Regions from separate parts of the Mesorhizobium sp. B2-4-19 genome, predicted to be linked through region 4. Evidence: riboswitches for the same ligand, from Rfam matches in the RefSeq annotation. Region 4 holds a riboswitch; each other region holds the start of a gene.

Region 1 (7,774 bases), on a different contig from region 4:
CTGCGATTTTGCGCCTGCTCTTGAGGGATCGCTTGTCGGCTACGGCCCTGAGGAGATTGAAAGCGAAGCTGTCCACCGCTCATGATTGACAATCCTCGGGGTGAGCGCATCCTTCCCAGCCATCTCTGAGGGGAGATTCGGGCATGTGGGATTTCGATATCGGCACGTCGGTGTCCATCATGATGCGGACCTGGCCTTTCATTGTCTTTCGCATGATCGTCTATTTCGGCATCACGCTTGCCTATATTGTGGCGACCGGCACGGGAGCGTCGGTCGGCTTTGGCATCGGCCATATCTCCACGGATCCCGACGGGCCATTGTCCTTTGCCTTGTGGGGCGGCGTGGTCGGCTTCGGCGTGGTTTCGATCGCCGTCTACTGGATCCGCGAATATATCCTCTACGTCGTGAAGGCCGGCCATATCGCCGTGATGGTCCATCTGATCGACGGCCGGGATGTCCCCGACGGCCAGAACCAGATTGCCTATGCCAGGCAGGTCGTGACCGAGCGTTTCGCCGAGGCCAATATCCTTTTCGTCGTCGACCAGCTGGTCAAGGGCGCCATCCGCGCCATCACCGGCCTGCTCGGTGGCATCGCCGCTTTCCTGCCCATTCCGGGGCTGAGCGGTCTGGTCTCCTTCATCAACACGGTGATCCGTCTGTCGCTCACCTATGTCGACGAGATCATCCTCGGCTACAACATCCGCATCAACTCGTCCTCACCGTTCGAAACCGCTCGGCAAGGCGTGGTGCTCTACGCCCAGAACGGCAAGACCATGGTCAAGAACGCCGTCTGGCTGGCGGTCATCATGTGGGGCGTCTCTTTCGTCATCTTCCTGCTGATGCTGGCTCCGGCCGGCGCCATTCTCTTCATCATGCCCGGACAGCTCGCCGGCTGGGCCTTCGTGCTCGCCATCGTCCTCGCCTGGGCCTTCAAGGCGGCCTTCATCGAGCCTTTCGCCATCGCTTGCCTGATGCAGGTCTATTTCAAGACCATCGCCGGCCAGGTGCCCGATCCGGCCTGGGATATCAGGCTGGCCGAGGCCTCGTCGAAGTTCAGGGAGTTGAAGGACAAGGCGCTGGCCTCCTTTGGTGGCTCGCGCTGGGGCACGGCCGGCGCGACGAACTGATCGGCTGGGCAGGTCGTCGCCGGCGCGACATCGGAGGCGTTGAGGCGGGCCACGGTCGATTTCAGTGGCGCCTCACCTTGCCCGCAAAAAGTCTCGCTCATGATCAGGTCGGGCAGCGGCAGCCGCCGGCCCCAGCCATGTGTTTCCAGGTCTGGTTTGGATGCGAACTCGGAAACCCGGCCGACGCAGAGATAGGCGACGGGCGTCACATGCTCGGGAATGGACAGCAGGCTCTTCAACGCTTGCGGCTCGATGATGCTGACCCAGCCGACGCCGACGCCTTCGGCACGCGCGGCCAGCCAGAAATTCTGCACCGCGCAGACCGTGCTGTAGAGATCCATCTCCGGATTGTGCCAGCGGCCCAGCGGCGAACCCTGCGAGCGCCGGCGGTCGCAGGTGATGCAGATGTTGAGGGCGCTTTCGCAGATACCTTCGAGCTTCAGCTTGCGGTAGAGCGCCTGTCGTTCCTCCTCGATTTCAGGCAGTTCCTGTTCGCGCGCGGCCAGGAACAGGTCGCGTACCTCTGCCCGTCGCGCGGCGTCGCGGATGACGATGAAATTCCATGGCTGCATGAAGCCGACCGATGGCGCGTGATGTGCGGCAAGCAAAAGCCGCGCCAGCACCTCGTCGTCGAGCGCGTCGGGCAGGAAATGGCTGCGCACGTCGCGCCGCGTGAACATGGCGCGATAGACCGCGTCGCGCGCCGTCTGGTCAAATCCGTCGCCCACAGGAGCGGTCATGTGTTCCGGCATCGCTCGTCCCCTTGCGATTGCAATAGTTCCACACCGTCAGAGCGCACTTTGTGCATCCAACTGGACGCACGTTGCTCTGATGCCAGCCGCCTGACCATGCGGATGACGATGCCTGCCAGGCCGGTCTTCTGGCTCGGGATCAACCCGCGTCCGGTGCCTTCCCGTCATCGACAGTGGCATTTACCGGCGCGGTCCCCCTCACAGCGTTGGGCACGCCACGGGATTCAACCGTGTTCCCGATTCTCCCGCTTGCGGCGGGCACCAGGCAGTGGCGCGACCTTACGCCGAAGCCTTGGCCGCGCCAATCCCCGCAGCGACGCCAACGGACGCAGGCGCGATTTTCCCCAGTGATCGAGCCGCAATGCATGGCCATCGCGGCGCCGGGGCACTAGATAGGGGGCATGACAACCCGTCTCTACACGCACCCGATCTTCCTCGAACACATCACGCCGCCCGGCCACCCCGAGCGGCCAGACCGCTTGCGCGCCATCGAGCGCGTGCTCGACGACGAGGCCTTTGCCGCGCTCGATCGTGTCAAGGCGCCGGAGGGCGACGAAGCCACTATCCTCTACGCGCACCCCGCCGATTTCGTCGCCCGTGTGCGTGCCGCCATTCCCGAAGAGGGTATTGCCCGCATTGATGCCGACACCACCGCCAGCCCCAAGAGCTGGCAGGCGGTGATCGCCGCGATCGGCGCCGCCAACGCCGCCGTCGACGACGTCTTTGCAGGCCGCGCCGACAATGTCTTCGTCGCCGCAAGGCCGCCCGGCCATCATGCCGAAAAGACCACCGCGATGGGCTTCTGCTTCTTCAACACGGCGGCGATCGCGGCGCGCTATGCCCAGAAGAAGCATGGCGCCGAGCGTGTCGCCGTGGTCGACTGGGATGTGCATCACGGCAACGGCACGCAGGATATTTTCTGGGACGATCCCTCGGTTCTCTATTGCTCGACGCACCAGATGCCGCTTTATCCCGGCACTGGCGCGAAGACCGAAACCGGCGCCGGCAACATCGTCAACGCGCCGCTGGCGCCGCAGGCCGGCAGCGAGGCGTTTCGCGATGCCTTCCTGTCGCGGGTGCTGCCGTCGCTCGACAATTTCGCGCCTGACCTGATCATCATCTCGGCCGGTTTCGACGCGCATCACCGCGATCCGCTGGCCGAGATCAACCTGACCGAGGACGATTTCGACTGGGCGACCGGCCAGCTGATGCAGCGCGCCGCGCGCCACAGCGGCAACCGGCTCGTCAGCCTGCTTGAGGGCGGCTACGATCTGCAAGGACTGGCATTTTCGGTCGCCGCCCATGTCGGGCGACTGATGAAAGGATGAATGATGGCTGGTGAAACCAACGAAGACGTCAAGGCGATGAGCTTCGAGCAGGCGCTCGACGCGCTGGAGAAGATCGTCGATGATCTGGAGCGTGGCGACGTGCCGCTCGACCAGTCGATCAAGATCTACGAGCGCGGCGAGGCGCTGAAGGCGCATTGCGACCGGCTGCTGAAGGCCGCCGAGGACAAGGTCGAGAAGATCAGGCTGTCGCGCGACGGCAAGCCGGTCGGAACAGAGCCGCTCGACGCGGACTGAGGCACGGAGCAGCCTTACCGGTTTTGGACACGATCATGGTTGAGGATTAAGCTCGCCCCGATTGAAACGGCTCCAGGACAAGAGGAGATACGGAAGCGATGTGCAGAAACATCAAGACCCTGTTCAATTTTGACCCGCCCGCAACCAATGACGAAGTGCGTGACGCAGCCCTTCAGTTCGTCCGCAAGCTGAGCGGAACGACACGGCCGTCGAAACAGAACCAGCATGCGTTCGATCATGCGGTCGAGGCCATCGCGGCATCGGCGCGCGAACTTCTCGATTCGCTTGAAACCAACCAGCATCCGCGCAATCGCGAAGAGGTGGCGGCCAAACTGCGGGCAAAGGCGGCGATCCGCTTTGCCTGATGCCGTCACGTGGCCCTCGACCAATGACAAGGAGAGTCCATGAGCTTCTTTCCCGGGAAAGACCCTGAAGCCGGCGACGCCTTTGCCAGCGACCAGATCGAGTTGATGGTCATCCCGAACGCCAAGGACATTGGCGGCTTCGAGGTGCGTCGCGCTCTGCCCACCGCCAGGCGGCGGCTGGTCGGGCCGTTCATTTTCTTCGATCGCATGGGTCCGGCGATCCTGCGGGCAGGCCAGGCTCTCGATGTCCGTCCTCACCCGCATATCGGCCTGTCGACGGTGACCTACCTGTTCGATGGCAAGATTCGGCATCGGGATTCGCTGGGCACCGAAATGGTGATCCAGCCCGGCGATGTGAATTTGATGACCGCCGGCCGCGGCATCGTTCATTCCGAGCGCACGCCGGAGGAATTGCGCGGCGCGGCGATGTCGATCTCAGGCCTGCAGACATGGCTCGCCTTGCCCGATGGCAAGGAGGAAGTGGCGCCGGTGTTCGAGAACACCGCTGCCTTGCGGCTGCCCGAGATCGATGCCGAAGGCGTCCGCGGCCGCATCGTCATTGGCGATTTCCAGGGGCTTCGCTCCCCGGTGAGGGCCGATTCCGAGACACTTTACGCTGACCTTAGGCTGGCGCCGGGCGCCAGCATAAAGATTCCGGCCGACGCGGAAGAGCGCGCCATCTACACGCTGGAAGGCGAGGTCGCGATTTCGGGCGACGTCTTTCCGGCGGAGCGGCTCCTGGTGTTCCGGCCGGGTGACGAGATCATCATATCGTCGCAAACCGGTGCGCATTTCATGCTGTTCGGCGGCGCCTCGCTTGGCTCGCAGCGCTACATCTGGTGGAATTTCGTCTCCTCGTCGAGGGAGCGCATCGAACAGGCCAAGCAGGAATGGAAGACGGGACGCTTCGATATCGTTCCTGGAGATGAGAAAGAGTTCATCCCGCTGCCGGAAAGCTGAGGAAATCTGCGAGGGGACCTGATAGATCCGCGTCACCGACACGCATTTACTTTCGCCGGCCGGCGGCTTATCCCGCCGTTGAACAGAAAGCCTGAGCTCCCGTGAACGCAACGCCGCATACGCCGCTTCTCGACAAGGTCCGCATCCCGGCGGACCTGCGCGCGCTTGACGAGAGTGAGCTGCCGCAACTGGCGTCCGAGCTTCGCCTCGAACTGGTCGACGCGGTGTCGCGCACCGGCGGCCATCTCGGTGCCGGCCTCGGCGTGGTCGAACTGACGGTGGCGCTGCACTATGTCTTCAACACCCCTGACGATCGGCTGATCTGGGATGTCGGCCACCAGGCCTATCCGCACAAGATCCTGACCGGCCGCCGCGACCGCATCCGCACGCTGCGACAGGAAGGCGGCCTGTCCGGCTTCACCCGCCGCGCCGAGAGTGAATACGATCCCTTCGGCGCCGCGCACTCCTCGACCTCGATATCGGCCGGCCTCGGCATGGCAGCCGCCCGCGACCTCTCCGGCGGCCGCAACAACGTCATCGCCGTCATCGGCGACGGCGCCATGTCGGCCGGTATGGCCTATGAGGCGATGAACAATGCCGGCGCGCTCGATGCCCGGCTCATCGTCATCCTCAACGACAATGACATGTCGATCGCGCCGCCCACCGGCGCCATGAGCGCCTATCTGGCGCGTCTCGCCTCGGGCAAGGCCTATGCCGGCCTTCGCGACTTCGGCAAGAAGCTGACCTCTTACCTCGGCAAGCGTGCCGATCGTGCGATCACGAGGGCTGTCGAGCATGCGCGCGGCTACGTCACCGGCGGCACGCTGTTCGAGGAGCTCGGTTTCTACCATATCGGCCCGATCGACGGCCACAATCTCGAACATCTGATCCCGGTGCTCAAAAACGTCCGCGACAATGGCGAAGGCCCGGTGCTGATCCATGTCGTCACCCAGAAGGGCAAGGGTTATGCGCCGGCGGAGGCCGCCGCCGACAAGTACCACGGCGTCAACAAGTTCGACGTCATCACCGGCGCGCAGGCCAAGGCGCCGGCCAACGCACCGGCCTACACCAAGGTGTTCGCCGAAAGCCTGATTGGGGAAGCCCGCGAGGACGACCGCATCGTCGCCGTCACCGCCGCCATGCCGAGCGGCACGGGGCTTGATCTGTTCGGCGAAGTGTTCCCGTCACGGACCTTCGATGTCGGCATTGCCGAACAGCATGCGGTGACCTTTGCTGCCGGTCTCGCGACCGAAGGCTACAAGCCGTTCGCGGCGATCTATTCGACCTTCCTGCAGCGCGCCTACGACCAGGTCGTCCATGACGTCGCCATTCAGAAGCTGCCGGTGCGTTTCCCGATCGATCGCGCCGGCTTCGTCGGCGCCGATGGCGCCACCCATTGCGGCGCGTTCGACACCACCTTCCTGGCAAGCCTGCCGGGCTTTGTCGTGATGGCGGCCGCCGACGAGGCGGAATTGCGCCACATGGTGCGCACCGCCGCGAGTTACGATGAGGGCCCGATCGCCTTCCGCTATCCGCGCGGCAACGGCGTCGGCGTCGACATGCCGGAGCGCGGCTCGGTTCTCGAACTCGGCAAGGGCCGCATCGTCAGGGAAGGCACAAAGGTGGCGCTGCTGTCGTTCGGTACGCGCTTGCAGGATTGCCTGATCGCTGCCGAGGAACTCGGTGCGGCCGGGCTTTCCACCACCGTTGCCGATGCCCGCTTCGCCAAGCCGCTCGACGAGGATCTGGTCCGCCGGCTCGCCCGCTCGCACGAGGTTCTGGTCACGGTGGAGGAGGGGGCCATCGGTGGATTTGCCAGCCATGTGCTGCAGTTCCTTGCCCATGAAGGACTGCTGGAAAGCGGTCTGAAGGTGCGCCCGCTGGTGCTGCCCGACATTTTCACCGACCACGCCAAGCCGGAGAAGATGTATGCCGATGCCGGTCTGGATGCCGCCGGCATCGTGCGCACGGTATTTGTCGCCCTCGGCCATACAGCCCGCGCCCAGCGCGCGTGAATCAAAGTCTCAGGGGCTTCAATCAGTTTGCCGGCTTGACGTCTTAACACATTGTTAACGCTGCCGTTTGGCATTCTGCTTACCGTGTCCCTTGGCCGTTTTTCAACGGCGCCCTGCTAGATCGGTGATCAGGCAGGGAGACAAACAATGAGAACGCTTCTGTGCGGCGTGGCGCTTTCAGCGGTCATCGTCGCGCCGGCCGTCGCCGAAACGCGCTATGATCGCAGCCTTGAAAAGGCGGCCATGGGCATCATCGCCGGCAAGGTGGGCGATATCCGCGGCGGCTTTTCCTACAAGCAGGTGCCGCAACTGGTCGTCCTGCCGGATCCTGTTCCGGCGCCTGCGGTTGCGACCGAGCATCCACGTGAGCAAGCTTCGGGAGATCGCGATGACGGTTTGGCTCCAGCCGTCGATCGCCAGGTTTCGCGTACCATTTTCTAGTGCATGTCGCCCCGCGATTAAAACCACATGTCGCGGACACAGCGGCCGTCGCGCGGCAAGTCGTCGTACGTGTCGAGGCCATCGAAATGGTCGATCGGCAGATCGGCGACGGCCTCGGGTGGCGCCAGCCGCACATTGACGGCGATGCGTGTTTGGCCAGACGCCTCTGCGCGCAAACCACGCCAGGCGAGCACGCAGGCGCAGGTCGGGCAGAACAGGATTTCGAGCGACGGCATGTCCTTTCCGGCGCGCGTGTAGCTGCCCATCGGTCCCGAAACGCGAATGCGTTCGTCGACATAGTCATAGGCCCAGAGCACGCCATAGCGCCGGCAAAGCGTGCAGTTGCAAGCTGTGATCGGCCCAGGGTCGCCCTCCAGGGTCCAATGGGTTGCGCCACAATGGCAGGTTCCCGTCAGCATTCGTCCTCCCCGGTTCCGACAATAGAGTGCTGGTCTCCTCGATTTTCATTTTGCCGGACCTCACACGATGGAGGCAAGCAGTAGCGCGGCTCGATGGGGTCGCCGCTTCTTG
Region 2 (7,774 bases), on a different contig from region 4:
GCTGCGAGAACGGTTTGCGGATGAAATCGTCGGCGCCCATCTTGAGGCCGAACAATTCATCGATTTCGTCGTCCTTGGAGGTCAGGAAGATCACCGGCAGGTCGGACTTCTGGCGCATCCGGCGCAAGAGCTCCATGCCGTCCATGCGCGGCATCTTGATGTCGAGGATGGCAAGATTCGGCGGACGCGCCGCCAGGCCTTCCAGCGCGGACGCACCATCCGTGTAGGTCTCGACGCGATACCCCTCGGATTCGAGGGCGATCGACACCGACGTCAGAATGTTGCGGTCGTCATCGACAAGCGCGATTGTTGCCATTTCAAGCGGCTCCCTCATGAGCTGTCCCTTCTTTCGTAGAGAAGGGGCTTTTGCAGGACAAATTAGGTACAAAATGTGGCATAGGCCTTGTCCGCTGTCACGCGCGGGGTGCCGCAGGCCACAATCCTACCTCGACATGGATTGGACGAACGAAAATCGCCAATCCTTTGGGCAACCGTGAAACTTTTCGCATATATAAACGATTTAAACAACTTTCAAATTTTTTAAATCGATTAATGATTTGATATCATTTGGCTTTTCTGGTTTTGACCATCTCAGCCCGCTCGGCGGGCGTGCCGGAAATGCGCCGGCAAAGATGCGGCAAATCGTAGAAGGGACACCAATGTCGGAAGTCGGCAAACGCAATCCTGGTTGCCCGATCGATCGTATCGGCCTGAAAACCACCGGTATGGTGCGCTATAATTTTGGCGCGGCCGCCCTTTACGAGGAGGCGATCCGGCGCGGCGAGGCCCGGCTGACCGCGCATGGCGCACTGGTCGCCGAGACCGGACAGCACACAGGCCGTTCGCCAAAGGACAAGTTCGTCGTCCGCGACGCCGACACCGAGGCGCATGTCTGGTGGGACAACAACAAGGCGATCTCGCCGGCCCAGTTCGAAACGCTGTTCGCCGATTTCCTTGCTTACGCCGCGGACAAGGATCTCTATGTTCAAGACCTCGTCGGCGGCGCCGATGCCGATCTGAAACTGCCGACGCGCGTCATCACCGAGTTTGCCTGGCACTCGCTGTTCATCCGCAATCTTCTCATCCGTCCGGACAAGGCCGAGCTCGAACAGTTCGTGTCGGAGATGACGATCATCGACCTGCCGTCCTTCCGCGCCGACCCCGCCCGCCACGGCAGCCGCACGGAAACGGTGATCGCCGTCGACCTTACCCGCAAGATCGTGCTGATCGGCGGCACCTCCTATGCCGGCGAGATGAAGAAGTCGGTGTTCACCATGCTCAACTATCTCCTGCCGCAGAACGACGTGATGCCGATGCATTGTTCGGCCAATGAGGGGCCGGCCGGCGACGCGGCCGTCTTCTTCGGGCTTTCCGGCACCGGCAAGACGACACTGTCGGCCGATCCGTCGCGCACGCTGATCGGCGACGACGAGCATGGCTGGGGTCCGCACGGCATCTTCAATTTCGAAGGCGGCTGCTATGCCAAGACGATCAAGCTGTCGGCTGAAGCCGAGCCGGAGATCTTCGCCACCACGCAGCGCTTCGGCACGGTGCTGGAAAATGTCGTGCTCGACGCCGACGGTGTGCCGGACTTCAACGATGGCCGCCTTACCGAAAACACACGCTGCGCCTATCCGCTCGACTTCATCCCCAACGCCTCGAAGACCGGGCGCGCCAATCATCCCAAAAACATCATCATGCTGACCGCCGACGCCTTCGGCGTGATGCCGCCGATCGCGCGGCTGACCCCGGCGCAGGCGATGTATCATTTCCTCTCCGGCTATACGGCCAAGGTGGCCGGAACCGAAAAGGGCGTCACCGAACCCGAAGCGACGTTTTCGACCTGCTTCGGCGCCCCGTTCATGCCGCGCCACCCCTCGGAATACGGCAATCTGCTGCGCGAGCTCATCGCCAGTCACGGCGCCGATTGCTGGCTGGTCAACACCGGCTGGACCGGCGGCGCCTACGGCACCGGCAAGCGCATGCCGATCAAGGCGACACGCGCTCTGCTGGCCGCCGCGCTCGACGGGTCGCTGAAGACAGCCGAATTCCGCACCGATGCCAATTTCGGCTTCCAGGTGCCGGTGGCGGTGCCTGGCGTCGATAGCGCCATTCTCGATCCGCGCTCGACCTGGGCCGACAAGCCCGCCTATGACCGCCAGGCGGCAAGACTGGTCGGCATGTTCGCCGTCAACTTCGAGAAATTCGAGCCGCATGTCGATGCAACCGTCATGGGTGCGGCGCCGCGCATGCAGGAAGCGGCGGAGTAATCGTCACGTCGCTCAGCACCATTGAAGGCTCGATTTCGATCGGGCCTTTTCTTTTGTCCGCCGCCGCGCCATGACTGCGGCATGCCGATCGACGACGACATCATCATATCGGGCGAAGCCGTGATCCATCCCGGAGACCTGCACGAGGATTTCATCCGCTCGTCGGGGCCGGGTGGCCAGAACGTCAACAAGGTGGCAACCGCCGTGCAACTGCGCTTCGACGCGGCCAGCGCGGCCGGCCTGTCGGAACGCGTGCGTGCCCGCACGATCAAGCTTGCCGGCCAGCGCGCCACCAAGGACGGCGTCATCGTCATCGAGGCCGGGCGCTTCCGCACCCAGGAGCAGAACCGGGCGGACGCCCGAGCGAGGCTCACGGCGCTTGTCGCCAAGGCAGCCGAACCGCCGCCGCCGCCTCGCAAGAAGACGCGCCCCTCGAAAGGCGCGGTGGAGCGGCGTCTGAAGGGCAAGGCTGGACGCGGCACGATCAAGAAGCTGCGCGGCCGGGTGGAAAACGATTAAGCACTACACCAGCCGCGTGTATAAAGCGGCTTTCCATTTCGCACCGCAGATGCGAGGTTTCGCCATTGCCACAGCAAGGGAGACCAGAGATGGGCATGTTCGATTTCGTCAAGAGCGTCGGCAAGAAACTGGGCATCGGCGGCGACGAGGAAGCCGCACCCACGGCCGACACGCTCAAGAAGGAGCTCGATTCACACAAGCTCGGCACCGATGGCGTGCAGGTCGTTGTGCAGGGCGACACGGCGGTGCTGAAGGGCGTGGTCAAGGACCAGTCGATCTTCGAGAAGGCGGTCATCGCCGTCGGCAACACGCTGGGCGTCTCCAAGGTGCAGGCCGACGAATTGCAGGTCGCGCCGGACGCCGGCACGGCAGCTGCCCCGGCCAAGGAACCGACCTTCTACACCGTCCAGAAGGGCGATAACCTCTGGAAGATCGCCGAGAAAAGCTACGGCAAGGGCCAGGGCGCCAAGAACACCGCCATCTTCGAGGCCAACAGGCCGATGCTGGCCCACCCGGACAAAATCTATCCGGGCCAGGTGCTGCGCATCCCCTGATTCGGCTGCGAGGCCGTCTCGAAACGGCTTGATCAAGCGCCGCGCATCCGAAAGGACGCGCGGCGTTTTCCATTTTTTACCAGCTGCGCTTCAGCGAGGCCGTGATGTTGCGCCCTGCCCCAGATAGCATTAGCCGCTGCAATGCAATCGGCGACGGCTTTCGGGTCGCTGTTTTCCGTTGATGGTGGCATCTTGCGGGCTCGAACCATCTCAAGGCGCGTTATTCCATGCTCGTTCTGCCCAACGGCGTCCGCCACATGCCGGCCTATCTCTCCCGCGCCGTTCAGGAGATGCTGGTCGAAGAGGTGAGAGGCATCGTCCAGCAGGCACCGCTGTTCGTCCCTGCGATGCCGCGCACCGGCAAGGAGATGAGCGTGCGCATGACCAATTGCGGCCCGCTCGGCTGGGTTACCGACAAGGAACGGGGCTATCGCTACCAGCCGACGCATCCGCTGACCGGAGAGCCATGGCCACCGATCCCGCAGGGCCTGCTCGATCTTTGGATGCAGGTGTCGGGCTATCCGAATCCCCCGGAGGCCTGTCTTATCAATTTCTACACGGCCGACGCGAAGATGGGCCTGCACCAAGACCGCGACGAGGCCGATTTCTCGGCGCCTGTCGTCTCTGTCTCGCTGGGCGACGATTGCCTGTTCAGGGTCGGCCAGACGACGCGCGACGGCGCCACCAAATCGTTCAGGCTGAAGAGCGGCGACGTCGTCGTGCTCGGCGGCGAGGGCCGTCTCGCCTTCCACGGCGTCGACCGCATCTATCCCTCGACCTCGGCGTTGCTCAAGAACGGCGGCAGGATCAATCTGACGCTGCGGCGAGTGACGAAGCCGCACGAGAACGCCTTATAGGCCGATCCCGACGCGCGTCCTACCGAGGTCGCCAGGGTCCTGGAAACAGCCGCAACTGCTTGGCAAGGCTGTCGTGCCGGGGTCGCCCGACGCCGTCACGCCTCGATTTCGAGAGCCGAAAGCGGCTTCGAGCAGCAGGCGAGGATGAAGCCGTCATCGATCTCGTGATCGAGGATGCCGCCATTGTGGCTCATCTCGACGGCGCCGGAGACTTTCTTCACCTTGCAGGTTCCGCACAGGCCGAATTCGCAGGCCGCGGGGATCCGCACGCCGGAGGAACGCGCCGTCTGCAGCACGGTCTGGCCGGCGATGCACTCGGCATCGACATCCGAAAGCGCGAAGCGGATCGGTGTTGCCTCGACGGGAACGGCAATGCCGTCTTCCCCGGGCGACGCGAACGGCGCCGGGACTTCCTCCACCGCGGGTACGGCAAAGCTCTCCTGGTGGTATTTCGTCATGTCGAAGCCGGCGGCTTCAAGCATGCCGCGCACGGCGCGCATGAAAGGATCCGGACCGCAGCAGAAGATCTCGCGTTCGCGGAAATCGGGCGCCAGCAGCGGCAGCCGGATCGCGTCGATGCGGCCCATATGGCCATACCAGCCCTCGCGGCTCGACCGCTCCTCGATCATGAAGCCGAGCGACAGGCCCGGCATATGGCCGCCGAGCAGTTCGAGCTCCTTGCGGAAGATGATCTCTTCGGCGCGCCGCGCGCAGTTGACGAAGCCGACATCGGTCCATGGCGCGCAATCGTTCAGCCAACGCAGCATGGACATCATCGGCGTCACGCCGGAACCGGCCGAGATGAACAGATATTTGGCCGCCGGGTGGCTGTGCAGCGAAAAGTCGCCGCTCGGCCCATAGGCCTTGACGTGCGAACCGGGCACAAGGTGATCGAACATCCAGCGTGTGCCGATGCTGCCGGCCTGCGCCTTCACCGTCACCGCGATCGAGAACGGCCGTGACGGCGACGACGACAGCGTATAGGTGCGCATCAGCGGTCCGTCCGACGTCGGCAGTTCCAGCGTCACGAACTGGCCCGGCTTGTAGCGGAACCAGGTCTGGTTGTCGGAGCGGAAGGTGAAGGTCTTGACGTCAGGCGCCTCGTCGCTGACGCCGATCACTTCCAGTACCTGCAGCCTGTCGTTCCAGGGCGCCATCTGATCGAGATGGCGATAGAGGCCAAGATCCGTCATCGCGTTCATCCCCAAACCTCTCAGGCGACACTGCGCAGGGCCGGCCGGCCATCTTCGGCAAGCCGTGGGCCGATGAAGGACGCGTACCATTCGACAAACTGGATCACGCCGCCCTCATGCAGCTCCGAATAGGGACCGGGCTCATAGGCTGGCGACAGAATGCCGAACGCGTTTTCCTCGACGATGCGGCGATCCTGGTCGTTGGTCTCGGTCCAGACATGGGTGAGTTCGGCAAGATCGTAGTCGACGCCCTCGACTGCATCCTTGTGCACCAGCCATTTGGTCGTCACCGCGGTCTCCGTGGCGCTGATCGGCACCACGCGGAAGGTGACGGCATGGTCGCCGAGGATGTGGTTCCAGGTCGTCGGGTAGTGGTAAAGCAGCAAGGAGCCGATGCGGTCGGCCGAGACGCTGTCGGAAAGGTTCTTCTTCACCGCCCGCTTGCCCGTCATCGTGTAGCTGACCGCATCGCGCAGCAGCGGCGCGCGGGTGGCGCGGTATTGCCCGGCCGGATCGATGCGGAACTTGCTCGGCAGCCCGGCCGCCTCGCATTTGGCCCAGTGTGCCAGCATTTCCGGATCGCTGTCGGCGCCTTGCACGCCGGTCACCGTTGGGGCTTCCGGGAAGGTCTTGCACAGTTCCGGGTGATTGCCGGCGCAATGATAGCACTCGCGGTTGTTTTCCCAGACGAGCTTCCAGTTGCCCTTCTCGACGATCGTGCTCTCGAAGGCGATCTTTGCTTCGCTGAGCCGGTGCGGCTTGAGATAGGGTTCGATCATCGCCTGCATCGGCGCGAAGTCGGCGGGTTCCTTGGCCAGGCAGATGAAGATATAGCCGGCCACGCTTTCGCAGGCGACCGGCTTCAGGCCGAACTGGCTTTTGTCGAAGCCGTCTGCCATCTGGCGGGCAAACAGCAGCCTTCCGTCCAGCTCATAGGTCCATTGGTGATAGGGGCAGACCAGCTTGGCGGCCACGCCCTTGTCGGTGTTGCAGACGCGGCTGCCGCGGTGGCGGCAGGAATTGTGGAAGGCGTTGATCTTGCCCTGCTGATCGCGCACCAGCACGACAGGGTAGTCGCCGATCTGTACGGTGGTGAAGCTGCCGGGCTTGGGCAGTTCGCAATCATGGCCGACGAACAGCCAGTCGCGATACCAGATCAGCTCCATGTCGAGCTTGAAGAAATCGGGATCGGTATAGAAGGGCTGCTCGAGCGAGAAGCCCTCTCTGCGGCCATTCAACAGCCTCAGCATATCGTTGCGCGCATCCATGTCCTGTCCCCATACTTCAAGGACTGAACTGGTGGTGATTGAGGAAGGATGAGACGCGGCTCGGCGAAAGCCGGGCACGCGCGATCCGCCTCTTGACCGCCCACCGCGATCAGTCGAGTTCAAAAATCTCGGGCTGGTTTCCGGGCTCTGGAGTGTCCTTGCGGACGGTCGCGACACCTTCCCAGGCTTTCGCCCAGTGGTCTCCCGTTGCGACTTGAACTCCACCACCGTTGCGGGGGCAGCGCCGGATTTTGACCGGCTTCCCAATTCTCCGCCCGTCGTCACGAAGCGGCACCTGAGATGACATGATCTAATCACGACAGCGTTTGCGACATCGGCATGAAAGCGACATCGTATCCATGCGGCGCGACACGCATGCGCAACGATCAGGTCACGGGCAGCGGTCACGAAAATCGTCTCCGCCGATAGCAGTACCGGCTGTCAAAATCGACCCGGAACGGGGCAAAGGAGGTTAACGGTTTCGAAAAGTGACTATTAGCAGACTCTAAAATCGAACCGAACGGTTCGTTTCTGTTGACGGTGCGTGCAGGACGGTGTGAACGATGGACCTCCGATACAGTCTGTGATGTTGCGGCTGGATTTTATTAAGTACTTGATATCGAGAAGAAAAATGCTTTGTTTGGGAGCCCTTGGCACAATTTCAAGTAGCGGATTCTTGGTCCACACGGAACAACTTCGTGATTGGAAACGGCGAACTGGCTTTCCCACATCGGGGCTGTCCGAACGACGCGATTTCAATCCCAGGACACGCCGCTAGACGGACGGAAAAAATACTGGAGTACCAAAAATGAAAAAGATTGTTCTCACTGCCGCCGCCCTTCTGGCTATTTCCGGCAGCGCCTTTGCTGGTAGCGACCACTACGGTTCGACTGCCGCCGCAGCCACGGCTGTCGACAGCTCGTACACCGCTTCGACCAAGAAGTCGGAACCGGCTGCTCAGACGCCTGCCCAGGGAGCCGATCACAACCTCTTCGGCAATAACTAACAACAGATCCCGGCTAATCGCGGGCTTTTCGCCCGCCGCTCTGGCCGACCTTGAGAAATTCAGGAGACTAACATGAACAAGATGATCCTTGCTGCCGCCGCCGTCCT
Region 3 (7,774 bases), on a different contig from region 4:
CGCAAGCTGGTGGTTCGGCGTCAGGTAGCCTCAATTGACTTTTACGTAAATGCCGTGCGAGGCTCGCGCGGGGGCCATGTCGATTCCGGCGGGCAAGGGTTTGGTTCGGGACGGGAGGCAGCGCCGCGTGGCGTTGCCCAGGGTTCGGACATGGAGCGACGATGCGGGAATATTACTCGATCACCGAACTGACCCGCGAATTCGACGTGTCGACGCGGACGCTGCGTTTCTACGAGGACGAGGGGCTGGTGCAGCCGGTGCGGCGCGGCCGCACGCGGCTGTTTCGCCCGTCCGATCGCCATCTCATCCGGCAGATCATGCGCGGAAAGCGACTCGGTTTCTCGATCAACGAGATCCGCGAAATCATCCAGATGTACAAGGAGCCGCCGGGCGAGGTCGGGCAACTGAAGCTGATGATCAAGCGCATCGAGGAAAAGCGCGAGGATCTGCGCCAGAAGCGCCGCGATCTCGAGGAGACGCTGGCCGAGCTCGACCAGGCCGAGGAATCCTGCGTCGAGCGGCTGGCGGAGCTCGGCGTCAATACGTAACGCCGCTCAGATCCAGCGCCGCACCCTTTTGGCGTAATCGCGGTATTTCTTGCCGAACTTCGCCGCCAGCATCTTTTCCTCACGCTCGATGGCGAGCTTCTGCGTGGCGAAGGCCGCGATAAACGCCAGCGGCAGGAACCAGACGATCCCCGTGACAAAGGCGACGCCGATCAAAAGCAGCGTGTTGGCGAGATACATCGGGTTGCGGGTGACGCCGAATGGGCCTGTGGTGACGAGGTGGTCCGGCATCGCATTGGGGTTGAGCGTCGTTCTGGCCCGGACCATGGTGCGGATGGCGGTGAACCAGAGCGCCGCGACGGCGAACAGCGCCACCCAACCGGCCGCGAACAGCAAATCGCCCAGCAGATCGCCGATCCAGGGCAGCGGATAGAGCAGTCCGAGAATGACGCTGATGGCGATTGCCGCGACGTAGATCACCGGAGGCCACGGTATCACACCGGGCTTCGGCTGGGTTTCGGTCATTGCGTTCCTCCCTCGTTCATCTTGTCCTCGGTCTGGCCCGTGCAGCTGGCGGCCAGATCGCCCAGATGCGCTCGGAATTCCGTAGTCTGGTCGTTGTTCTCGAGCCGATCAAGCGCGGCCTCGCTCTCGAGTCTCGTCAGCATGCAACTGCAATAGCTCGAACAGAAGGTCGCGTTGCGCGTCTGCTCGCAAGAGCGCTGGCAGGTTTTCAGGAAATTGACCTGCACGGTTTCGACCCGGGCCGGCATGACTTGCGAGAACAGCCAGACGCAGCCGATCAGCAGCGGCTGGTGGATCAGGTAGAAAGCCAGGCTGTGGCGGCCGATGAAGACCAGCGGATTGGCCCAGCGGCCCGGCATGAGGCTCGCCAGGCGGGCTCGCAAGCCGGAGGCTGAGGCGAGTTTCGCCACCCCGATGCCGACAAGCACCGCGCCGAACCACGGAAACAGCGGCACATAGTCGTTGGAGCGTGGATTGATCGCCGACAGGCCGATCCACCACAGCCAGGGATGGTCCAGGGCTTCGAAGCGCAGATAGACGGGCGCGGCGATGACCAGCGCGGCAACGACAAGGGTCAGCAGGGCGGGCAGCCGCAGGAAGGCGAGGCCGAGCAGGCTGGCGAGCGCGATCTCGTGCAGGATGCCGAAGAAGATGAACCCATCCGGCGTCGCGATACGGGTGACCGCCGAAATGGCGATCGCCGCTCCGGCGACCATGGCGAAACGCTTCCAGAAACCGTTCCAGCGAATTTGCTGGCCGTGCGCGAGGTAGAGGCTGATGCCAACCAGGAACAGGAAGGTCGAGGCGATGCAGCGTGCGTAGACCTTCCACCAGCCGAAGGCGGTGAGGCCTGGATCGGTATAGCCGAAGAATTCCAGGTCCCAGGTGAAATGGTAGCTCGCCATGGCCAGCAGCGCGATGCCGCGCACGATGTCTATGGCGACGATGCGCCTGGATGGCTCCGGAGCGGGTGCGGTCGGCGTATGGATGGTCATGGTCTCGCGATCTGATTCAGCCCCGCCTGAGAACTATCACGGTTGGACCGGATAGAAGAAGGCCGGGGCGTTGGATCAAGCGACGCTTTAGGCCAGCGCCGGGAAGTCGTTGACCGGCTTCGCTTTTCACGGCCTATGCGTCGGTTTCCTCTTAATCGTCCGGGAACGGCCAAGGCAGATTTGGCCGGTGATTCTGCTTTGGGGAAGCAATGTCCACCCATGTGCGCCATCCGATCTGGCTCCCGGCCCTCAGGGCCGCGGATGCGCGCACCTTCGCCTCGCTCTATGCGGTCGAATCCTTCGCCCGCGCCACGGTGTCGAGCGTCATCCCGATCCAGGCCTACGAGATCCTGCACAATGAGCAGATCGTCTCGATCCTCTACACCATCGTGGCGCTGCTCGGCCTCTCGGTGACCTTGTTCATGCCGATGCTGATCCGCCGCTTTGCCCGGCGCTGGGTCTATACCGCCGGCGCCTGCCTGCTCGCCATCGGCTCGCTGTTCTTCGTCACCCACACGCTGGCCGGGCAATTGGCAGGCATGCTGTGCCGTGTCATGGGCGCCAGTGCGCTTTCGATCACGCTCAACCTCTACATCATGGACCACATCCGCAAGACCGACTTCATGCAGGCCGAATCGCTGCGCATGGCGTGGTCGATGTTTGCCTGGACCGGTGGGCCGACGCTCGGCATCTTCCTCTACACGCGCTTCGGCATCTACGCCGCGCATGGCGCGGTGGCGGTGTTCGCGCTGGCGCTTTTGGCGCTGTTCTGGACGTATCGACTGGGCGACAACCCATCAATCCGGCCCGGCAAGACACGGCCGGCCAATCCGCTCGCCAATATCGGCCGCTTCGTCGCGCAGCCCAGATTGAGGCTTGCCTGGCTGATCGCCTTCGGCCGTTCCTGCTTCTGGACGACGTTCTTTGTCTATGGGCCGCTGTTCATGGTGATCACCGGCGAGGGCAAGCTGGCCGGCGGCTTGCTGGTCTCGGCGGGCAACGCGCTGCTCTTCATGGCGATCTTCTGGGGCAAGGCCGGAAAACGCTTTGGCGGCCGGCGCACCATGACTTTCGCTTATTTCGCCATGTCGGCGATGCTTTTGGCGGCAGGCACGGTCGGAGAGAGCGTGCCGCTGCTCACCGGCGCCTTCCTGCTGTGCGGCGCCTTCTTCACCATAGCGCTCGACGCGCTGGGCTCGACCGCCTTCATGCGTTCCGTGCGCTCCTATGAACGGGCGCAGATGGCGGCGGTCTACCGCACCTATCTCGATTTTTCCGAACTGACGCCGCCGCTTGTCTATTCGGTGGTGCTGGCCTTCTTCGGGCTGGGCTCGGTGTTCGTCACGCTTGGTCTGCTCGCAGCGGTTTGCGGTTTTGTCACGTGGCGATACCTGCCCAGGTCTCTGTGAGGATCATGGCTTCGGTGCAAGCGCCGCATGGCGTTCGCGCACCCAGTTGTGGAAACGGTGCAGGTCATACTCCTCGGGCATGAGCACGCCGGCCTGGTGGCGCATCGAGCGCAGGCCCCTCTGGTTGACTTCGCAGATGGCGGCGTCCTCTTCCAAAACCTGTGTGCCGAAGGCGACGATGTTGTCGATGTCGGTCGCGGCCAGCGCCTCGGGCGCGAACAGCCATTCGGCGATAAGCTCCGTCTGTTCGGGACCGAGCGGCACCAGGCGTACAGTCCTGACATAGTCGACATGACTGACGATGAACATCGAGGGCAGGCTGGTGGCGTAGGTCTGGCCGGCGGCGCGTTCGGCCGGCGTCAACCCGGAAAAGACCGGCCCATGCGTCTTGCCGTCGCGCGACCACGTCTCGGCGCCGGTACGCAGGCCTCCGGAAAACTCCGGCGCGTCATTGTCGGCGTGGCGCGTCCATTCGGGATCGTCGTGCCGGCTCATCAGGCCGCGGCCATAGATCGGTACCAGCCGCGACAGGTCCTTGTGGACGCCCGGGCAGTGCAGGCACTCGTTGAAGTTCTCCCAAAAGATCTTCCAGTTGCAGTGCATCACCTTGCGCAGCACATGGGCCGATACCAGAGTTTCCAGCGGCCAGTTGTCGAGATTGCCGGAGGCCGCATCGAAGGATGCCTGCGCCGAGCCCGCCGCACCCTCCTGCAGATTGATGAACACGAAGCCGCGCCACACCGAGAGCGCGACGCGGTAGAGCGGATGGTCGGCCTTGTCGAAGCCGTCCGGCAGCGATTTCGACGGCACGCGCACGAGGTCGCCGCGCAGCGAATAGGACCAGGCATGATAAGGGCAAGTGATCAGCCGGGCCTTCAGCCGGCCCTCGCTCTCCTGGCAAAGCTGCGAACCGCGATGGCGGCAGGTGTTGTGGAAGGCGCGCAAGGCGCCGGTTTCGTCGCGCAGCACGAGGATGTCCTGCGTGCCGACGCGGAACCGGCGGAAGGCCAGCGGCTGGGCCAGATCGGCCTCGCGGCAGACGAGCAGCCAGTTTTTGTACCAGATGGCGTCGAGGTCGCGCTGGTAGCTCTCACCGTCCCAATAGGCCGATGAGGGCAGGGTCGGTTCGGCCTGGGTCAGGCCATTGTAAGGGGCGCGCTCGCCGGCAATGGGCTGCATGGCTGGCTTCCTGTGAAGCGGCCAGCCGACACCCGACCAGGAGAAATGTCAATTGGCGTGCCCGGAGACGGCATGGCGCAATCGCGCTGTTTGCCGGCGGAATTTGGTTTGCCGCGTGTCGTGATTTTCCCTATAGTCATGCAGTCGTCGGTTCCGTTTTGGAGCCAAGAGGGAATGCGGTGCGGGCGAAATTCTTGCCCAATGCCGTGGCTGCCCCCGCAACTGTATGCGGTAGTCCTCTCCATATGCCACTGAAGATTCGTCTTCGGGAAGGTGGGGAAGGGCGCTGATCCGTGAGCCAGGAGACCTGCCGACGACGGCAAAACTGACAGGCCCTCGGGTGGAGGGTGAAAGGACAAGATATGAATACCGCTTCCGTCTCCCTCGGCACCTCCGTCTCCTCGCAGTCGCGCTTCATGCAGCTGGCGCTCGCCGCGTTGCTCGGCACGTTCATCATCGGCTTTGTCGGCTTCTCGCATATCGATGCGGTCCACAATGCAGGTCATGACAACCGGCATTCGATGGCTTTTCCCTGCCACTGACGAGGATCTGACGTCATGAATCTGTTTCGCAACGTCGTGTTCATCGCGGCGATCGCAGGGCTCGTGGCCGGCGTCGTCCTCGCCTGCATGCAGGCCTATGCCACCGTGCCGCTGATCCTCAAGGCGGAAGTCTACGAGCAGGCCGAAGGCGGCCATAGCCATGACCATGCCGCCGCACCGGCGGCGCCAACTGAGGCCGCCGGGGGCAACGCCACGAGCTCCGCCGCACCGGCGGCATCGAACGCCATGAGCGCCGCCACCCCGGTGCCGGCCGCAGCCGCCGCTCCGGCCGAAGACGAAGGCTGGGCACCGGCCGACGGCTTCGAGCGCTTTGCCTTCAACGTCGTGTCCAATGTCGTCACCGGCATCGGCTTTGCGCTGATCCTGGTCGCGGTTTCGGAATTCGCCGGCGGCATCGGCAATTGGCGCCAGGGCGTGTTCTGGGGTCTTGCCGGCTTTGCCATCTTCACACTGGCGCCAGGTCTCGGTCTGCCGCCGGAACTGCCGGCCATGCCGGCGGCCGACCTCACCCAGCGCCAGATCTGGTGGGTGGCGACGGTGATCGCGACCGCCATAGGGCTCGGCCTGATCGCGTTCCGCAAGTCGCTGCCGCTGGCCATCCTTGCCGTGGCGCTGATCGTTGCTCCGCACATTGTCGGTGCGCCGCAGCCCGACAGCTTCGAGACGCCGATCCCGGAAGGCCTGCACCACCAGTTCGTGGTTGCGGTGACGTTGACCAATCTGGTGTTCTGGCTGGTGCTCGGCGCCGTCGTCGGCGTCGTGCGCGGACGCTTCACCGGCACCGCGACCAGCCTGCGCGACAGCTTTGCCTGACCGCAACAAGCTGACCTTCATCATTGGCGGCGCGCGCTCCGGCAAGAGCGCGCATGCCGAAATCCTGGCGACGGCGTTGCCGTCACCGTGGACCTATATCGCCACCGCGCAAGCCTATGACGACGAAATGCGTGAGCGCATCGCGCTGCACCGCTCGCGGCGCGGCGAAGGCTGGACGACCATCGACGCGCCGCTCGACCTTGCCGGCACCCTCGATGCCTTGCCCGACAACCAGCCGGTGCTGGTCGATTGCCTGACGCTGTGGCTGACCAATCACATGCTGGCCGATCGCGACGTCGGCGCCGAGTGCCGGCGGCTGGCGGATGTGCTGTCGCGGCCGCGCGGCACATGGTTCGTGGTCTCCAACGAAGTCGGGCAAGGTATCGTGCCGGACAATGCCCTGGCGCGCCGTTTTCGCGATGACGCCGGCCGGCTCAACCAGCAGGTCGCGGCGATCGCCGATATTGTTCTGCTGATGGTGGCGGGGCTGCCGCTGAAGGTGAAGTGACATGACCGACATCGACAACAAGGACGAAGAGCGCCATCGCGCCAAGATGGCCAAGCGCAAGGCGGTGCAGGACGCCGAGGTGGCGAGCAAGACGGTCGAAAAGGGCCTGCTGATCGTCAACACCGGTCCGGGCAAGGGCAAGACCACGGCCGCCTTCGGCCTGGCACTGCGGATGCTTGGCTACGGCAAGCGCGTCGGCGTCGTGCAGTTCATCAAGGGCAAATGGCACACTGGCGAGAAGGATGCGTTTGCCGCTTTCGGCGACCGCGTCGTCTGGCACGCAATGGGCGAGGGCTTTACCTGGGAGACGCAGGATCTGAAGCGCGATATCACGGCCGCGGAGGCCGCCTGGACCAAGGCGCTGGAGTTGATCGCCGATCCCTCGATCAGCCTTGTCGTACTCGACGAACTCAACATCGCGCTGCGCTATGATTATCTCGATCTCGACAAGGTGGTTGCGGCGCTGAAGGCGCGGCGCGAGGGTCTACATGTCGTCGTCACCGGCCGCAACGCCAAGCCGGCGCTGGTCGAGGCGGCCGATCTGGTCACCGAGATGGGCGTGACCAAGCATCACTTTTCGGCAGGCGTGAAGGCGCAGCAGGGGATCGAGTTCTAGAACGCAAGAACGGCGATGACCGAAACCACGGCGAACAACGCGATCAGCAAATAATCGGCGATGCGGTAGAGTTTCAGCGCCCGCCTGATGTCGCCGCTGTCGACGTCGCGGCAGCCGCCTTCGCCCATGAAGACGTCATCGACCACGATGCCGCCATAGCTGCGTGGCCCGGCAAGCGCCAGGCCAAGCGCGCCGGCCATGGCCGCTTCCGGCCAGCCGGCATTGGGCGAGCGGTGCTTTTTCGCATCGCGCCATACCGCCTGCCAGGCACTGCGGGGATCGGCGTCCTTGACCAGGAAAGCCGCCAGCACGACCAGCAGCGCCGTCAGCCTCGAGGCAGGCAGGTTGATCCAGTCGTCGAAGCGCGCCGCCGCCCAGCCGAAAGCCTCGTGGCGCGGGGTGCGGTGGCCGATCATCGAATCGGCGGTGTTGGCCGCCTTGTAGGCAGCGCCGCCGGCCAGTCCGCCAACACCGGTCCAGAAGGCGGGGGCGACGATGCCATCGGAAAAATTCTCGGCCAGGCTCTCGATCGCCGCGCGACAGACGGCGGCGCGGTCGAGCGCTTCGGGATCGCGGCCGACTATGCGCGAGACGGCGACCCGGCCCATGGCGAGGCCGCCCGATTCGAGCGAGTCGGCCACGGCCTCGACGTGATCGTAG
Region 4 (7,774 bases):
TCTTGGCGTCGGGATCGGTCAGTTCCAGTCGCACCGGGATGCGTTGCGTGACCTTGACCCAGTTGCCGGTGGCGTTCTGGGCAGGCAGCAGCGAGAATTCTGCGCCCGTTCCCGCACCGATCGCCTTGACCGTCGCCTCGAAGGTCTTGCCCGGATAGGTATCGACGACGATCTCAGCCTTCTGGCCCGGCTTCATGTTGGTGAGCTGAGTTTCCTTGAAATTGGCATCGATCCAGGTGTCGTTGGTCTCGACCAGCGAAAACAGCGGCGTGCCGGAGCCGACGAACTGGCCGACCTTGAAGGACGAGGCCTGGGAGATGACGCCATCGGCGGGCGCCTTCACCGTGGTCCGCGCGAGGTCGTAGGCGGCCTTGTCGCGCGCGGCGAGCGCGGCCATTACGGTCGGATGCTTGTCGGTTTCGATATCGGGGTTGCCGCCGAGCGCGGCCTTGGCGCTGATGATGCCCTGCTGGGCGACGGCGACCTGCTGCTTGGCCTTGTCGAGGTCGTTGCGGGCCTCGTCCAGAGACGATTTGGCGTTGATGCCCTTCTGCGCGAGATCGGCGGCGCGGTCATACTGCGACTGGGCGTAGTCGACCTCGCTGCCGGCGGACTTCTCCTGTGCCATCGACTGGCTGTAGGCGGCGCGCAGCTGCTCGACATTGAGGCGCGCGGCGGCAACCGCGGCGTCGGCCTGAGCAAGCGCGATCCGATAAGGCTCGGGATCGATGGTGAACAGAAGGTCGCCCTGCTTGACCATCTGATGGTCTGATATGGCAACCTGGACGATGCGGCCGGCCGTGTCCGAGGCGATCGATACCTTGGCCTGCTGCAGATTGGCGTTCTCCGTCCCCTGATAGCGGCCGCCGGTCACCCAGACATAACCACCACCGATGACCAGCGCCGCCGGCAAGACAAGCATGAGGAGGAAGCGGCCCATGCGGCGCTTCTTCTTCGGCGCCGGGACCGGCTCAACGGGCGGAACGACCGCGACGGGAGCGGCGGCCGGCTGGGCCGGGGCTTCCATCTCCACCTTGGCGGCGTTTTCGTCGACTTTGGCTACCGCGTTCATGCTGCTGCGCCTTTCGTAGGCTCGACTTTTTCCGAGATATCGCCGTCGGCGAGATTCTGTGCCATCGCATCGAGCGCCCTGATCAGGACGCGACGGTCCTCCGGCGAAACGCCGACGAGCGATTCCTCATAGACCTCGCCGGCCAGGCTCTTGACCTCGGCATAGGCGGCGCTCGCCTTGGCCGTCGGAAAGATCATGCGTACGCGGCGGTCGGCGGCGGCGGCGCGGCGCTCGATCCAGCCGCCCTCCTCCATCCGGTCGACGAGGCGCGAGACACTGATCGGCTCGATTTCGAGCAACTCCGCGAGCCGGGCCTGGCTAACGCCCTCTTCCTTGGCGACGCGCACCATCAGGCGCCATTGCGCCGACGACAGGCCGAGCCCGCTGGCACGCGTCTCGAAACGCTTGCGCATCAGGCGCTGCACGTCGTGGATTAAAAATCCCAATCTGTCGATGCCGTCCGAAACCATGAGCGGTATATATAATAAGCGTGCTTACTATTCAAGCACCACGTCGTTCAAAAGCCGGCAAATGTGCGTGCCCACCGTGACCGTCGACGATTGGTCGACGCCTCAGCAACCGATGCGCGGCAGCCGGGCAGCGAGAGTCGCTGTTTTGGACGCTGCCGCCGCTGGTCGTCCCGATCAGCCGGCAAGCGTGCGCCTGCAGGATTATTCCGACCTCAATGTCGGGCTTGGCCGCAAGCTGATCGCCGAGCGGCAATTGCCGGCCAGCGTCTCGTTCCAGCGCGCCGACGCTTTCGATGCCGACATGCTCGCCGCTATCGATCCGGCGCCGGACCTCGCCATCGTTTCGGGCCTTTACGAACTGTTCTCCGACAATGCCATGATCGCCCGCTCGCTTGGCGGACTGGCCCGCGCCATGCAGCGGGGCAGCCTGCTCATCTACACCAACCAGCCCTGGCATCCGCAACTCGAGATGATCGCGCGCAGCCTGACGTCCCATCGCGGCGGACAGGCATGGGTCATGCGCCGGCGCACGCAAGGCGAAATGGACCAGCTCGTCGAAGCCGCCGGTTTCGAGAAGCTCGACCAGCGCATCGACCAATGGGGCATCTTCACCGTCTCGGTCGCACGGCGCCTGTAGGACCAGCCGAGGCATGCCGACTGATCCCGAAGCTTCGCAATCCGCAGCCATCGCCGCCGCCGAACCCTATGGCCGTGTGGTCGTGAGGGCTGCGTTGTGGCTGGCGTTCCTGGCGCCGTTCTTCTACCTGACCTATGGCTTCGCCAACTGGCTGGCGTCGCGGCGCGACGATGTCGGCAGCACCGTGTTCTCCTGGGAACACAGCATCCCGTTCGTCGCCTGGACCATCGTGCCCTACTGGTCGATCAACCTGTTCTACGGCCTGTCGCTGCTGCTTAACGACAACCGGCAAGGGGTCGACCGCCTGGCCGGCCGCTATCTCACAGCGCAACTCGTCGCCGTCACCTGCTTCATCCTGTTCCCGCTGACCGCAACGTTCGTGCGGCCGGAAACGACCGGCCTGCCGGGCTTCATGTTTGCCGTGCTTGGCGGCTTCGACAAACCTTTCAACCAGGCGCCCTCGCTGCACATCGCCCTGCTGGTGATCATCTGGGACCATTGGCGCCACCGGCTCGGTCGCCTTCTCCTGCCGCTCTGGCACGGCTGGTGCTTCCTGATCGGCGCCTCGGTGCTGACGACCTGGCAGCATCATTTCATCGACATCCCGACCGGCGCGCTGCTCGGTTTTTTCGCGCTCTGGCTGTTTCCGCGCAACGGCGAATTGCCGTTTTCAGGTGCCCGGCTGACCAGCTATGCGTACCGACAGCCTGATCTTCGCTGCCCCCATCTTCTTTCACATCGTGCGCTATTTCTGGACAGTCTGAGACAGCAGGCTCCGAGCGGTCAGAGGCGGTTTCTCATGACCAGCGTGACGACGAAGAAGGCGCCGAGCGAGCTGGTGATGATGCCGATCGGCAGTTCCTGCGGCGGCAGCAGGGTTCGCGCCAGCAGATCGCTTGCCAGCAACAGCACCGCCCCGAACAGCGCACAGCTGGCGATCAGGCGCAGATGCAAGGGACCGGCCAGCGGCCGCGACAGATGCGGGATCATAAGCCCGACAAAGCCGATGACGCCGGCGACCGAGACGAGAATTGCCGTCGAAAAGGCGGCGACGAGAAACGTCGTCCTACGCATCCGCGCCACCGGCACGCCAAGGCTTTCGGCAGCACTTTCACCCGCCAGGAAGGCGTCCAGCCTGCGGTGGTTCCACAGCCCGTAGGCAGCAATCGTTCCGGCGCCCAAGGCGCCCAGCCAGACGTTGTCCCAGCGCGCCAGCCCGAGCCCGCCCATCGTCCAGAACAGCACCGAATGGGCGGCGCGCTGGTCGCCGGCAAAAACCAGATAGTTGGTCAGGGCAGTGAACAGGAAGGAAACGGCAAGGCCGGCGAGGATCAGCCGTTCGGGTCCCTGCCCCCTCACCCGCGCGACCAGCAGCAGGACGATGCAGGCGGCCAATATGCCGCCTGTGAAGGCGGCGACCGGCAAGGTCCAGATGCCGAAACTGTCACCAAAGACGGTGATGACGGAAACGGCACCGGCGGCCGCCCCCGACGACAGGCCGAACAGGAAAGGATCGGCAAGATCGTTGCGGGTCACCGTCTGCAGCAAGGCGCCTGTTATGCCGAGGCCGCCGCCGACACAGACCGCCAGGATCGTGCGAGGCAGCCTGAGATCGACGACGATCTTGCCGACCGGGCCAGACACCTGGTGTTCGTTCAACCCGACGGCCTGCCCAAGCGAGGCGATGACGTCGGTCAGCGGGATCAGCGTCGAACCATAGGCGATCGACAGCAGCACGAGGGCGACGATCGCCGTCGTGCCCGCCACCATCGCCAGCGCGAATGCCTTGTGTCCCGAAAGCGCACCGGATCTATGCCCAGGGGCAACAAGCATCAGAACGCTTCCGGATGCATCGCCCTGGCGATCTTGCCGATCGCCTCGATGTTTGCCGGCCCGGGCGTCAGTTCGGCATAGCGGAGCGCCACGAAGCGCTCATTCTTGACCGCATCCGTCTCCTTCATCGCCGGGTGCGCCTTCAAGAAATCGAGCAGCTTCCTGTAGCCGCCGCCATCCTGGTAGTCGAGCAGGATGAGGAACTGCGGATTGCGCGACGCCACGGTTTCCCAGTCCGTGTTGCCCCAGCTGGTGTCCATGTCGGCCATGATGTTGTCGCCACCCGCCGCCGTGATCATGGCGCTCGGAATGGCGAATTTGCCTGCGGTGAACGGCTTGTCCTCACCTGAGTCATAAAGGAATACCCGCGTCCCCTTTCGGTCGCCGACTTTCGCCATGATGTCTGCCAATTGCGCCTTCCAGCCGGAGACGAGCTTCTCCGCGTCCGCGTCCTTGCCGAAGATCTTGCCCAGCTTTTCGACATCGCCGTAGAGCAGGTCCATCGAGGCGGCCGGACGGTTCTTGTCGAGATGGACGCAGCTTTCGGTCAGCACCAGCGTCTTGATGCCGTGCGGGGCGAGCGTGTCGGGCGTCACGTCGCCACCCGGCTTCATGCCATAATACCAGCCGGCGAAGAAGAAATCGGGCTCGACGGCGACGAGGTTTTCGAGCGTCGGGTATTTGGGCGCCAGTTCCGGGATGGAACCCTGCTCGGCCTTGAACTCGGGGCCGATCTTGTACCATCCGGTGATGCCGGTCAGGCCGACGATCGACGGCTGCAGCTTCAGCGCGAAGGCCATTTCGGCCATGTTGAGATCATGGATGACGGCGCGCTTGGGCGGCGCGTCGAAGGTCAGCGGCTTGCCGCAGCTGTCGACGGTGACCGGGAAGGCGAAGGCTGACGAAGCCAGCAGCGAGAAGACGAGCGACAGTGCGAGACGTTTCACGGATTTTGCTCCTTGGCTGAACGGTGTCGGATGAGGGATGGGGTCGATCAGGATGGCGGCGCAGCGCGGTTCGGAACATCGAACACCGTGAGTTCGCGGTCTTCGGTCGGATGGCGCAGGCGAAACACGTCGATGCCGAAAATCTCGCGGATCAGCTTTTGCGTCAGCGCTTCGCGGGGTGCCGCCAGCGCATGCAGCCGCGCCTCGCTCATCACCGCGACTCTGGTGGCGAAGGGCGCCACCAGAGCCAGATCGTGCAGCACCGCGATCACCGTCATGCCGAAGCCGGCCACGAGCTCGAGCAGCTCGCCGCGGGCGCGCGGATCGAGATGGTTGGTCGGCTCGTCGAGGAACAGCACCTTTGGTTGCTGCGCGATGGCGCGCGCCAGTTGGGCGCGCTGGCGTTCGCCACCCGACAGCGAGCCGATGGTGCGGCCAAGCAGCGGCAACAGGCCGGTCCGGCGCAACGCGTCGACGACGATGTCGCGCTCCTCGCCCCTGCGTCTCAGGCCGGCATGCGGGACGCGGCCGAGCTCGACATAGTCGATCACCGCCAGCCGCGGGTCAGGCTGGTCGGTCTGGCCGACGACGGCGATGTGCAGCGCCCGCTCGGCGGTCGAGATACGGTCCAGGCGGCGCCCGCCAAGCTTCACCTCGCCCGCACTTGGCTTGAGCATGCCCGACAGCATGCGCAGCAGCGTGGTCTTGCCGGCGCCATTGGGGCCGATGATGGCAAGGCGATCGCCCGAGGCCACCGACAGGCTGACGGCGTGGACCAGATGCCGGCCATTGGCCATGGCGCTGAGGTCGCGCGCTTCGAGGAGTGGCATTGTCATCGGCTGTTGCCCGGAAACTTGGCCGGCCCGGGAATGCGGGCCAGCGTCTTGCCGGTCAGTCGCGGCGGACGTTGTCCGGAATTGCACCAGCCGTCGGCGAGCGAGGCGTAAAGCCTGGCAAATCGCACGAGATCGCCGGCGTCGGCCTCGGCGTCGATGGAGCCGAAGAGATAAGAGGCCTTGCCCGGCGCCTCGAAGGCCACCGTCAGCGGCCGCGCGCAGCCCGCCATGCATTCGGCACCTTCAACCGTGAAGCCATGCGCCACGGCGGGTTCATGGCAGACCGCGAGCCGGGAGCGCAAATCGACGCACAGGCTTTCGCCCGACCTGATTCCGGTCGGAACGTCACGGCAAAGCGTGCACACGATGATGCGATGATCGATGGCGCCGTCCAACTTTCCGTCACTTTCAAAACTGGCGACGGAAGGATGTCGGCTAGCCGGCCGACAAGACCGACGTCCACGTCTCCTCCCGGCACACCCCGTCCGGTCAACTCAGCCGATGGCAGGTCTCCTGGCTCGCGGGTCTCGGCGCAATCCAGCCTTCCCAGCCTTGCCGGCCAGTGGCATGTCGGATCTTGCTCACCGCTTACAGTTGCGGGGGCAGCCACGGCCTCGACCTTTTGCGGGTCTCACCGTGTTCCCTTTTCACCCCTTGCCTTTCGGCGCGGGGACCATCACGCACCCACCGTAGATTTCCATCGATCGCATCGCAATGAGTTTTTTGCGACGCCGTCGCTGCATGTTCTATATGTAATAACATTACGTTTGAAGCGATGTTTCGCGGCGATGTCAACCCCTGTCGTCGCGCACGCGCGCCCGGCTAGTTCCCGACGCTCTTGATTCCTGAGGCCACTGCTACGTTGTCGGATGATTGAGCGACGCTGTTGAAAAGCGTGCACGACATTTCCTTGCTGCGGAAATTGAAACCCATACACAATTTTTCATTCGCGCATTGTAAGATGCAGTCTGGATACCTGAGCTGTCCTGTCCAATAGGGTACGCCGGAAACCTCAGTGTTCTTTGCGAATACCAAGTTCGAATAGTGCAGATTGCTTTCGACAACCTTCTTCGCCGCCATCACTGATTCTTCGCTCTTCACAAGAACGGAAGCGTCACCTTTCATGAAGCAGGCCTGGTATTTGGTGTTATATGTAACCGCCAAGCACGTAAAATCGTGATCGCAAGCGTTCTGGCACTGCTCGGCAGTGACGCCTCGAATAGGCATGTTGGGTAGGTCGTTTCCAATCGCGTCCCATCCCGATACGACGACAAAGCCGGTGTCAGGATCGGTCGCTGTCGTCATGACCGGGGGCTGCGGGGAAACGCCGCCCACCTGTCGACGAGGATCGGTGGCAAAATCCGCGGCTGCAAAAGTACGACCATCGAGCCACGCACAATTCGTTGCCAGCTGAATTGCCGTAGCATCTGTTAAACCGACCTGTGCCAAAGTCGCGGGTGCAGATATGGGTGAGACAGGCTGTGTTTCTGGACCTAGCCTGTTTGCCAATTGAACGTTCACGTCGACGTCCTGGACCATCCGACGCGAATAGCACCACGCAGTGTCCCAAGAGCTGTCTTTCTCGTCCTTGAAGTGATGGCCTGAAATCAACTCCCATTTGTCTCCCTGGAAGTCGATCGTCTTCGTGGCGAACTTCGTGAAGTCCACTGTGACGACATCCGGTTCCTTTGGAGGCGTTGGCGGCGTCGGCACTTGCGTGGGCCGTGGAGTAGGCAGTGGGATGGAAGGCTTATCTGCTCTGGTCTCGGCGGGCTTTTCGGGGGCTTCTACGCGCGGAGTATTCGGTTCTGGGATTGTGGGGTCGTTCTGCCAAAGTCCAAGCTTCAAGCCCAAGCCGATCCCAATTGCCGCCACGGCAATTGCACCTCCGGTTGCAATTCGACGCAATGCAGCCGCTCTAGAGATTTTCTCCTGAGCTGCGGCCTCGGCCTGTAGTGTCGGTATGGCAGACCGCTTTA

The links. Region 4 has a riboswitch for cobalamin ahead of FJ546_RS07815 (DUF1636 family protein). Riboswitches for the same ligand answer to the same signal wherever they lie in the genome.
Region 1: another riboswitch for cobalamin. It lies ahead of bluB (5,6-dimethylbenzimidazole synthase); the one in region 4 lies ahead of FJ546_RS07815 (DUF1636 family protein).
Region 2: another riboswitch for cobalamin. It lies ahead of FJ546_RS05820 (aromatic ring-hydroxylating dioxygenase subunit alpha); the one in region 4 lies ahead of FJ546_RS07815 (DUF1636 family protein).
Region 3: another riboswitch for cobalamin. It lies ahead of FJ546_RS10960 (CbtB domain-containing protein); the one in region 4 lies ahead of FJ546_RS07815 (DUF1636 family protein).

What each region holds. Positions count from the first base shown of each region.
Region 1 covers NZ_VFUV01000001.1:285,754-293,527, reverse strand. Annotated here, with positions in the region: gene FJ546_RS01360 (hypothetical protein) at 144-1,127, shown strand; partial or broken gene bluB (5,6-dimethylbenzimidazole synthase) at 1,301-1,807, opposite strand; cobalamin riboswitch at 1,980-2,160, opposite strand; gene FJ546_RS01350 (histone deacetylase family protein) at 2,281-3,207, shown strand; gene FJ546_RS01345 (exodeoxyribonuclease VII small subunit) at 3,211-3,462, shown strand; gene FJ546_RS01340 (DUF2277 domain-containing protein) at 3,561-3,827, shown strand; gene FJ546_RS01335 (pirin family protein) at 3,867-4,787, shown strand; gene dxs (1-deoxy-D-xylulose-5-phosphate synthase) at 4,889-6,802, shown strand; gene FJ546_RS01325 (hypothetical protein) at 6,950-7,243, shown strand; gene FJ546_RS01320 (GFA family protein) at 7,261-7,662, opposite strand.
Region 2 covers NZ_VFUV01000002.1:544,040-551,813, reverse strand. Annotated here, with positions in the region: gene FJ546_RS05850 (response regulator transcription factor) at 1-316, opposite strand, end outside; gene FJ546_RS05845 (phosphoenolpyruvate carboxykinase) at 660-2,270, shown strand; gene arfB (alternative ribosome rescue aminoacyl-tRNA hydrolase ArfB) at 2,352-2,789, shown strand; gene lysM (peptidoglycan-binding protein LysM) at 2,879-3,343, shown strand; gene FJ546_RS05830 (alpha-ketoglutarate-dependent dioxygenase AlkB) at 3,571-4,200, shown strand; gene FJ546_RS05825 (hybrid-cluster NAD(P)-dependent oxidoreductase) at 4,296-5,393, opposite strand; gene FJ546_RS05820 (aromatic ring-hydroxylating dioxygenase subunit alpha) at 5,414-6,661, opposite strand; cobalamin riboswitch at 6,775-6,975, opposite strand; gene FJ546_RS05815 (DUF680 domain-containing protein) at 7,470-7,667, shown strand; gene FJ546_RS05810 (DUF680 domain-containing protein) at 7,740-7,774, shown strand, end outside.
Region 3 covers NZ_VFUV01000005.1:73,587-81,360, reverse strand. Annotated here, with positions in the region: gene mgtE (magnesium transporter) at 1-28, shown strand, start outside; gene FJ546_RS10985 (MerR family DNA-binding transcriptional regulator) at 162-548, shown strand; gene FJ546_RS10980 (isoprenylcysteine carboxylmethyltransferase family protein) at 555-1,031, opposite strand; gene FJ546_RS10975 (DUF1624 domain-containing protein) at 1,028-2,026, opposite strand; gene FJ546_RS10970 (MFS transporter) at 2,236-3,435, shown strand; gene FJ546_RS10965 (aromatic ring-hydroxylating dioxygenase subunit alpha) at 3,439-4,614, opposite strand; cobalamin riboswitch at 4,746-4,944, shown strand; gene FJ546_RS10960 (CbtB domain-containing protein) at 4,977-5,156, shown strand; gene FJ546_RS10955 (CbtA family protein) at 5,172-5,990, shown strand; gene cobU (bifunctional adenosylcobinamide kinase/adenosylcobinamide-phosphate guanylyltransferase) at 5,983-6,498, shown strand; gene cobO (cob(I)yrinic acid a,c-diamide adenosyltransferase) at 6,500-7,114, shown strand; gene cbiB (adenosylcobinamide-phosphate synthase CbiB) at 7,111-7,774, opposite strand, start outside.
Region 4 covers NZ_VFUV01000003.1:353,416-361,189, forward strand. Annotated here, with positions in the region: gene FJ546_RS07780 (HlyD family secretion protein) at 1-1,072, opposite strand, end outside; gene FJ546_RS07785 (MarR family winged helix-turn-helix transcriptional regulator) at 1,069-1,542, opposite strand; partial or broken gene FJ546_RS07790 (class I SAM-dependent methyltransferase family protein) at 1,685-2,179, shown strand; partial or broken gene FJ546_RS31520 (phosphatase PAP2 family protein) at 2,193-2,834, shown strand; gene FJ546_RS07800 (iron ABC transporter permease) at 2,963-4,012, opposite strand; gene FJ546_RS07805 (ABC transporter substrate-binding protein) at 4,012-4,959, opposite strand; gene FJ546_RS07810 (ABC transporter ATP-binding protein) at 5,007-5,795, opposite strand; gene FJ546_RS07815 (DUF1636 family protein) at 5,792-6,190, opposite strand; cobalamin riboswitch at 6,281-6,488, opposite strand; gene FJ546_RS07820 (PAN domain-containing protein) at 6,618-7,774, opposite strand, start outside.